Regions from separate parts of the Paenarthrobacter sp. NyZ202 genome, predicted to be linked through region 1. Evidence: riboswitches for the same ligand, from Rfam matches in the RefSeq annotation. Region 1 holds a riboswitch; each other region holds the start of a gene.

Region 1 (2,178 bases):
GCTCTCTGCCTTGTTCTTGGCCTTGTTCAGGCTGCGGCGTAGCGGTTGGCGGGGCGTGGAAGGCGGAAAATTTCGCGCAGCGTCGTGCCTGGCTTTGGCGGCGTTACGAGCCCGGACTTGTGCAGTTCAGGCAGCACCTTGCGGGCAAGCTCCGGCAGGTCGATGTCCAGCACTGCGGGCTTGAGGCGCACGCCGTCTGCGGCTGCAAAGAGCGCCGTGAGGAGTTCCACGAGCCCATCGGGATCGCCCACGTAGCGCGCTCCGCCCTGCCACTTTTCGTGGGCATCAAGCTCCGCAAGCCGGCTGGCTGCGGTTTGCCCCCGGGCGTCCAGGATCACATCCAGTTCAACGACCGTCCGCTGCGCACCTGCCGCCGCTGCCTCTTGTGCTGCCTGGGCCAGGTCGTCGGCCGTGCCGGCGGAGACCAGGGCCACGTCAGCTTCGACGGCGGGAAGCAGGCTTGCGGGGGCGAACACCACCAGCTGGCCCTGGAGTGGACGCGGAATGATGGACGGGCCCTTCACGGCGAACCGCTCGCCTTCAAAATCGGCATAGTGCAGCTTTCCGCGGTCCAGGTAGCGGCCCGTGGCAACGTCGCGGATGACAGCGTCATCTTCCCAGGAGTCCCAGAGCCTGCGGTTGGCCTGGACAACATCGGCTGCCTCGCTGATCACTTCGTCCCCGGGAAGCGGCGTGCGGCCCACGGACCGGGCTTCCGCGGCAAAGTTGTCCGCGTTGACCAGCCAGCCGGCCCGGCCGTGCGAGGAGTAGTCGAGACTGGCCAGCTGCGTGGCAAGGTGGAACGGCTCGGTGAAGAGCGTCCCTGCTTCCGGGACCAGTCCCAGGGAGCGGGTGACGGGCGCGGCAAAGGCTGCCCGCTGGATGGCATCGAGGCGCACGGGAATTCCGGTGGTTCCTTTGTCCACCACCCGGCTGTCCTTGAAGGTAGCCAAGTGGAAGCCGGCAATATCGGCGGCCTGGACAGTCTCCCGGATCCGCTGGCCCCCCAACAGTGCCTGCGGATCATGGAGGGCCTTGCGCCACGCAGCCGGGTGGGCCCCATCGCCGTCGAGCTCCAAAGCAACTACACGCGAACGGAAATCAGGATTGGAAGGCATGGTTCTCTCTTTTCAGAGGCCGCGGTGCGGCCGGTTGACATTCGCTTGCCGCTTTTGCGGCCAGGTCTGTTTCCGGAGCACCCCGCCACACAATGCCTGAGGGTTGCCGCAGCGCGAGCCGGTCCTTGGCGCGCTGACTCTTGACCTGGGATTGAATCTAGGAGCGTGTCCAAGGAATGTACAAACCGGCCCGACGCGGGAAGTCAACCCGGGAAACACCGCGTCAAAGGGCTGCCAAGTTCGTCATTTTTCACCGATCCGGGAGTCCTGTGTGACTTTCCGTTGCGTGGGATTGAGCCGGGTTGAGTCCCGTTGAGCGCGGTGACAGAACAGCTTTGGCCCGGCCTTGAGGCTCCGTAGTGTCGTGCTATGCCAAAGCCTCCCGGGACCCTTGTGCAGGTCCACGATCCCAGCCTGATGTCCGCCACCCAGAGCTCCATCCGCCCGTTGGTCCCATGACCGTCCACGAATCAGTCCTGGATGCCATTGGCGCCACTCCCCTGCTCCGCCTGAACAAGCTCGGCGGCGGGGTGCGTCCACGCATCTACGCCAAGCTCGAGTTCCAGAACATCGGCGGCAGCGTCAAGGACCGCGCCGCGCTGTCGATGATCCGTGCGGCTGAAGAGTCCGGACTCCTGGAGCCCGGCGGCACGGTCGTTGAGGGTACCAGCGGCAACACAGGTATCGGGTTGAGCCTTGTGGCCGCGCAGCTGGGCTACCGCTCGGTGATCTTCGCACCCGCCGCCACCGCCGCCGAGAAGATCAGTTTGCTCCGTGCCTACGGTTCGGAGGTGCACTTGGTGGCTGATTTCGTGCCACGCTCGGACCCGGCCCACCTCGCTAACCGGGCGGCGGCGTTCGCAGCCTCTACCCCGGGCGCATGGCTCGCACTGCAGTACGACAATCCCGCCAACCCCGCCGCCCATTTTGCGGGGACGGGACCCGAGATCTGGGCCGACACCGAAGGGGCCGTGACCCACTTCGTCGCAAGCGTCGGAACCGGCGGGACCATCAGCGGCACGGGACGGTACTTGAAGCAGGCCAGCGAGGGGGCGGTGCA
Region 2 (2,178 bases), 1.1 Mb from region 1:
CGAACACGGCTGCCCGGAAGGTGCCCGACAACCTGTTCCGCCCCCGGGTTGCCAGGCCGCGGACAACTTCCTCGTGGATCTGCTCGTCGGCCACCATGGCGGGCGTGGCGGCCGGCTCGGCACCGTACGGCGACCTGCCTTCGGCCCGCTGCGCGAGCGCAAGGACAAAGACCGATCCGAAGTTGCGGGCGAGGAAGCCCAGGAAGCGGCTCCGGCCGGATGCTGCCTTGGGCATTCCGGCGTGTTCGCCGAGGAGTTTGAGCCAGTGGGCCTCGTGGCGGCCCTCGGCTTCGGCCAGGGCCAGCAGGATCTGGCGTTCTTCGCCCTCACGCCGCTGCGCGAGTTCCCGGTACACCGCGGCTTCGGCCCGTTCGTCGGCCAGGTACTGGCGCCAGCGCTTGATGTCGGAGGCGGACGGCGGTGGCGGCGTTTCCGCTGCCGGAGCTGATTCCGCTGCCGGGGCCGTTTCAGGGGCGGGACCCGGAGCGGGGCTCAACGGATCATGGGATTCATGGTGCTTCTGCACGTTATCTCCTGTGCTGGGTGGGGTGGTTTCGGCCCCATTGCACCGCCCACTGTACCGCTTATTTCCGCGGTTTTTTGGCCGGTATTCCTCAACCGGAATGTTCGGCGGACCTTAATTCGGAGCCCCGCTCCACCTGCGTTCCGACGTGCCGGTCGGGTGTCTTGACCGTTCGCCGGGGCCGGTGCTCAGATGGAAGGACAGGGGCGGGGGACTCCCCGCATTCGGCCGAAGGGCTGCTTGCCGGCCCACCACACGGAGGTTGGAGCATGAACAGCACCGAACCGCACGCAAGCCACCCCGAACGGGCAACCATCGAGTCGGATCCTGCCTACGATTACGGCGAGGACCAGGAAGTGGACGAACCGTGGGTTGAGGAAGTGGACGCTCCCGACGACGACGAGCGGGTGGTCCCGATCGACGACGCGGACGACTTCCGCGAGGACGACGACGAACTCTAGTCCTGCATGTCGCTCAGCAGGAAGTGCCGCTCGCGCCCCCGAGGTTGTCCGACGGCGGCAACGGTCACCGTCAGCGTCCGCATCGCGCTGCACCATCGCGTGGGACGGACCGCTTGGCCCAGGGCGCGTTCCATCCTGTGAGCGTCCGCGCAGAGGAACCGCTGCAAGCGGCCGTCCAGGAACAGCGTCACGGTTCCCCTGACAACGTCCACGCCGGGAACCACCGGCACGCCGGGACGTTGGGGGAGGGCAGGGGTGTTTGTTTCGCTCAGGGGGTGGGCTTGGAACGGCAAGGATGGATCTCCTGGGGAGTGCTCTTGCCCGCTCGGTTGTCTCTGGTCCGGAACGGGCCGCTTCCTCATCCGAACCACCCGTGAACATGGGGTTGGTGTGTGGCCAGTCGGAGCTTGGCGCCACCTCTCTTGAAGCTGGCACCACCCTACCGCATGGGCCTTCTTGTTCCGGTCCCGTCCGCAGGAACACACTGTTCAAGGAAGCATCAGCCAGCACCAGGAGGCCCAATGCCCTCGATAGAGAAAAGCGTGGATATTCCCCGGCCCCAGCAGGAGGTCTTCGACTTCCTGGCACGGTTCGAAAACTCTCCACCTATGATGCTTTTGTCATTTCGTCCGGGCCGCTCGGCGATGCTCCGCCAGGGCTGGGAACCCGGGGCCGGGGAACCACCAGGATCATGGGGCGGCAGTTTGACTGGATGGTTGAATATACGGAATTCGATCCACCCCGCCGCATGGTGTCCCGCTCGATCGAAGGTGAGCGGGATTTGACGGCGACGTTCACCCTGGAATCCGTTGGCGGCGGGACCCGCGTTACCGAGCAACTGCGGCTCAATACACCCATGGAGGGCCTGATGGGCAAACTGCCTGGGCCGCTGGTGGAATGGTTCCTGGGTCTGTCCCTCCGCCGCAACCTCAAGAACCTCGCCAAGGTGCTGGCTGCCTGACACTGCCCACCCACAGCACCCGGGCAACGAGAGGTTTGCCGGATTCGGTCCCCTGGCCCGGGAAAACAACAAGGCGGCGCTCCCCGCAAAGGGAAGCGCCGCCGTCGGACGTTGCTGGCAGAAGCTGCAGCTACTTGGCCGGTGAGCTCAGCTCATCCTCGGCCACGCGGGTACCGGCAACACGGTCCGTCCAGGCCCTCATGACCGCAGGGTCGGTGGGCTTGCTGAACAGT
Region 3 (2,178 bases), 1.7 Mb from region 1:
GGTGGATGCCGGGGCAAAGTCCCAACTCACGGGTGCCGTGGGAGCGGCCTTGGTGCTCGCCTTCATGCTCCTGGCGCCCGGAGTCACCGAATTCCTGCCGTCGGCCACCTTGGCTGCCGTGGTGATCGCCGCCGCGGTCGCCCTGGCCGATCCCGCGGGAGTGCGGCGCCTGCTGCGCATGAGCCGCAGCGAATCCGTGGTCATGCTGGCGGCGTTCCTTGGAGTGCTCCTGGTCGGCGTGCTGCAGGGAATCCTCGTGGCCATCGCCCTGGCCCTCCTTGATTTTGTGCGGCGGGCATGGAATCCCTACCGTACGGAGCTCGGCGCCCAGGAGGGCCGCCCCGGATACCACGACCTCGCACGCCACCCGGAAGGCGACAGGATCCCCGGGCTCCTGATCCTCCGGTTCGATGCACCCCTCTTCTTCGGGAACGGGCAGGTCCTGGCCACTTTCGTCCGGGAAGAACTGGACGAGGCCGAGGACCACATCACGCACGTCATCCTCGCTGCCGAGCCCATCACCGGGATCGACACCACGGCCCTGGACGACCTTGTCACGCTGGACGAATGGTTGGCCCAACGGGGCGTGGACCTCGTGTTCGCCGAGCTGAAGGGCCCGGTCAAGGACAAGCTGGTCCAGCTGGGCACGGCGGCCCGCTTCACTCCTGACCACTTCTATTCGACAGTTGGTGCGGCGGTCCGAGAACTGGCCGGACAGGACCACAAGTAGGCACCGGTTACGCAACATGACGGCTGTCATGCCCGCAACAAATGCAGGTGAACGTCCACGGATGTTACGTTTTTCTTGAGTAATGAGCACCAGCGTTAAGCCCTGACTTGCTGGTCGGCAACCCTCTCCCGCGGCGGGGTGCCTCAGGTGACTACTCGGCGTATCGACACTTCGAACTGCAAGCGTGACTGAGGAGCACCACGAATGCCAGAACCCACTGACGACAAACTCGCCTACCGCCTGATCACGGGCCCGGATACCCGCGAATTCTGCGAGCGCATCAGCAACGCCCTCGCCGAAGGCTATGTGCTGCACGGCAGCCCGTCCGCAACCTTCAACGGCACGGACGTGATTGTGGCGCAAGCCATCGTCCTGCCCGCCGCGATCGCAAGTGCGGATGCCGCCGTCGCGAACGCCGTGGACCAACTGGAAAACGACGAAGACGAAGAAGCATTCGAGGGACACGCATGAGCTACGCAGGTGACCTGACCCCGCAGGACGCGTGGGCCAAGCTTAAGGACGGCGCCATCCTGGTTGATGTCCGGACCGAGGGAGAATGGGCCCACATCGGCATCCCTGACACCAAGGCCACGGAGAATGATCCCCTGTTCATCCAGTGGAACCTCGCCGGCGGCATCCCGAATCCGACCTTCATCGACGACCTGAAGCAGCAGGCTCCCGAGGCTGACGGCGTTGAACTGCTGTTCATCTGCCGTTCGGGCCAGCGCTCCATCTCCGCCGCCATCGCCGCAACGCAGGCCGGATTCACGTCCTACAACGTCCTGGAAGGCTTCGAGGGCGAACCTGACCGTTACGGGGAACGCACCGTCAACGGCTGGAAGAACCGTGGCCTGCCCACCAACCTGGGGACCGACTAAAAGTGACTTTCAATCCTGACGCCGCCGGCTGGAGCGCTGACACCCAGGCCGTCCGCGGTGGACTCGACCGTACCAACTTCCAGGAAACCGCCGAGCCGGTGTTCCTCAATTCCGGCTTCGTCTACGAATCCGCTGCAGCAGCAGAACGGGCGTTCACCGGCGAAGACGAACGCTTTGTCTACTCGCGCTACGGCAACCCGTCCGTGGCCACGTTCCAGGAACGGCTGCGGCTCCTTGAAGGAACCGAGGCCTGCTTTGCCACGGCGTCCGGCATGTCTGCAGTCTTCACCGCACTGGGCGCACTGCTGGCAGCCGGCGACCGCGTGGTTGCCGCCCGTTCACTCTTCGGTTCCTGCTTTGTGATCCTGAACGAAATCCTGCCGCGTTGGGGCGTGGAAACAGTGTTCGTCGACGGCCCGGACCTGGACCAGTGGCGTGCAGCTCTTTCCGAGCCGACCACAGCCGTCTTCTTCGAGTCACCGTCCAACCCGATGCAGGAAATCGTGGACATCGCTGCCGTCAGCGAACTGGCACATGCCGCCGGGGCGACCGTGGTCGTCGACAATGTCT
Region 4 (2,178 bases), 620 kb from region 1:
CAACCTGGATCAGTGGCGCAATGCCGTCCAGCCCAACACCAAGCTCTTCTTTGGCGAGGTGGTGTCCAACCCGCGCCAGGATGTCCTGGACATCGAGGGGATCGCGCAGGTGGCACACGATGCCGGCGTGCCGCTGATCGTGGACAACACGCTGTCCACTCCCTACCTGATCCGTCCCATCGAGTGGGGTGCGGACATCGTGGTGCACTCAGCCACCAAGTACCTGGGTGGTCACGGTGCGGCGATCGCCGGCGTGATCGTGGACTCGGGCAACTTCGACTTCGGCAAGGACCCGGACCGCTTCCCCAACTTCAACACGCCGGATCCCAGCTACAACGGCCTCGTCTATGCCCGTGACCTCGGGAAGGATGGAGCACTGGGCGCCAACCTTTCCTACATCCTCAAAGCGCGGGTCCAGCTGCTCCGCGATCTCGGCTCCGCAGTGTCTCCGTTCAATGCTTTCCTGATTGCGCAGGGCCTGGAAACCCTGAGCCTCCGGGTGGAACGGCACGTCGCCAACGCCACGGCAGTGGCGCAATGGCTGGAAGCGCACGACGACGTCGAATCCGTCGCCTACGCCGGGCTGCCGTCCAGCACCTGGTTCGAACGCGGCCGGAAGTACGGTCCACGCGGTACCGGTGCCGTGGTGGCCTTCACCATCAAGGGCGGAGTCGAGGCAGGCAAGCGCTTTGTGGATGCCCTGGAACTGCACTCTCACGTTGCGAACATCGGCGATGTCCGGTCCCTGGTCATCCACCCGGCGTCGACTACCCACAGCCAACTGACCGTGGAACAGCAGGTGGCAGCAGGCGTGAACCCGGGTCTCGTCCGCCTGGCTGTGGGCATCGAGCACGTCGACGACATCATCGCCGACCTCGAAGCCGGCTTCCGCGCCGCCAAGGGCGCGTAGGCTCTGCAGGACCCTGGCGTGGGCCCCGGCCGGTCGAATGTTCGCCGGACGGGGCCCGGGCGGCGTCTTTGGCGAACCAAGCAGTGAAAAACCGTCACACTGCTGTCACATTCTTCGCCAGAACCGCCATGTTCTTCCTAGACTCTACGTATTAGGTCATGAGTGCCAGCGCATAGCCCCGGCTTGCTGGCCGGCAACCCTCCTCCGCGGTGGGGTGCCCCGGGTGAGGACCTGGCCTGTCGCAGAAATGGCGATGGGCAAGCGCGACGATAGGTGTCAAAGGAATGACCATTACTGCTGCAGCACTCCCAAAATCGGGCGAAGAAGACGGCATCGTCAAATACGCGGGCATCGGTTCCCTGAAACTTGAAGCGGGCGGCTTCCTTCCTGATGTCGTCCTGGCCTACGAGACGTGGGGACGGCTGAATGCCGATGCATCGAACGCTGTCCTGATCCAGCATGCGCTGACGGGAAGCACGCACGTAGCCAAGGGTGCCACCGACGAGGACGGTTGGTGGGAGCAGTTGGTGGGTCCCGGCGCCACGATCGACACCGACCGGTTCTTCGTGGTCTCCATCAACATTGTGGGCGGATGCTACGGAAGCACCGGACCGTCCTCGACGGCCCCGGACGGACGTCCTTGGGGGTCCCGCTTCCCCTTGGTCACCCTGCGGGACAGCACCGAAGCCGAAGCCCGTCTTGCCGACACGCTGGGGATCCGCCAGTGGCATGCGGTGCTTGGCGGCTCCATGGGTGGTGCCCGGGCCCTTGAATGGGCCGTGACTCTTCCTGACCGCGTCAAACGGTGCGCAGTCATCTCAGTCGGTGCCTACAGCACCGCCGAGCAAATCGCCTTTGCCCAGTCGCAGACCTTGGCCATCCGCCAGGACCCCCACTTCAACAACGGCGACTACTACGACGGACCGGCTCCGGAGGCGGGCCTGGCACTGGCGAGGCGCATCGCGCACATCACCTACCGGTCAGCGCTGGAACTTGATGTCCGCTTCGGCAGGGAAGCCCAGCACCAGGAGACGCCCCTGGCCGCCGCTGTGTTGGGCGAACGCGGCCGCTACCAGGTGGAGAGCTACCTGGACCACCAAGGCACCAAGCTGGTCCGCCGCTTTGACGCCAACAGCTACATCGCCATCACTGAAGCGCTGATGTCCCACGATGTTTCCCGTGGTCGCGGCAGCCTCCAGGAAGCCCTCGGACGGGCCACCGCCGAGTTCTTTGTCGCGGCAGTGGACACGGACAGGCTCTACTTTCCG

What was found. A riboswitch is a leader RNA that binds a small molecule or an ion and turns the genes downstream of it on or off. The one in region 1 is predicted to bind S-adenosylmethionine.
Region 2: it holds a riboswitch for S-adenosylmethionine, as region 1 does, so the genes downstream of both, ACPFL9_RS05340 (hypothetical protein) here and ACPFL9_RS10205 (LLM class flavin-dependent oxidoreductase) in region 1, are expected to answer to the same signal.
Region 3: it holds a riboswitch for S-adenosylmethionine, as region 1 does, so the genes downstream of both, ACPFL9_RS18300 (DUF1737 domain-containing protein) here and ACPFL9_RS10205 (LLM class flavin-dependent oxidoreductase) in region 1, are expected to answer to the same signal.
Region 4: it holds a riboswitch for S-adenosylmethionine, as region 1 does, so the genes downstream of both, metX (homoserine O-acetyltransferase MetX) here and ACPFL9_RS10205 (LLM class flavin-dependent oxidoreductase) in region 1, are expected to answer to the same signal.

The regions. Positions count from the first base shown of each region.
Region 1 covers NZ_CP187556.1:2,199,468-2,201,645, reverse strand. Annotated here, with positions in the region: gene ACPFL9_RS10205 (LLM class flavin-dependent oxidoreductase) at 27-1,118, opposite strand; SAM riboswitch class IV at 1,155-1,264, opposite strand; gene ACPFL9_RS10200 (PLP-dependent cysteine synthase family protein) at 1,574-2,178, shown strand, end outside.
Region 2 covers NZ_CP187556.1:1,111,788-1,113,965, forward strand. Annotated here, with positions in the region: gene ACPFL9_RS05330 (VIT1/CCC1 transporter family protein) at 1-526, opposite strand, end outside; gene ACPFL9_RS05335 (hypothetical protein) at 793-984, shown strand; gene ACPFL9_RS05340 (hypothetical protein) at 981-1,277, opposite strand; SAM riboswitch class IV at 1,293-1,412, opposite strand; gene ACPFL9_RS05345 (SRPBCC family protein) at 1,373-1,945, shown strand; gene ACPFL9_RS05350 (sodium:solute symporter) at 2,076-2,178, opposite strand, start outside.
Region 3 covers NZ_CP187556.1:3,944,197-3,946,374, forward strand. Annotated here, with positions in the region: gene ACPFL9_RS18295 (SulP family inorganic anion transporter) at 1-730, shown strand, start outside; SAM riboswitch class IV at 809-921, shown strand; gene ACPFL9_RS18300 (DUF1737 domain-containing protein) at 935-1,201, shown strand; gene ACPFL9_RS18305 (rhodanese-like domain-containing protein) at 1,198-1,608, shown strand; gene ACPFL9_RS18310 (O-succinylhomoserine sulfhydrylase) at 1,611-2,178, shown strand, end outside.
Region 4 covers NZ_CP187556.1:1,574,683-1,576,860, forward strand. Annotated here, with positions in the region: gene ACPFL9_RS07280 (bifunctional o-acetylhomoserine/o-acetylserine sulfhydrylase) at 1-910, shown strand, start outside; SAM riboswitch class IV at 1,065-1,180, shown strand; gene metX (homoserine O-acetyltransferase MetX) at 1,195-2,178, shown strand, end outside.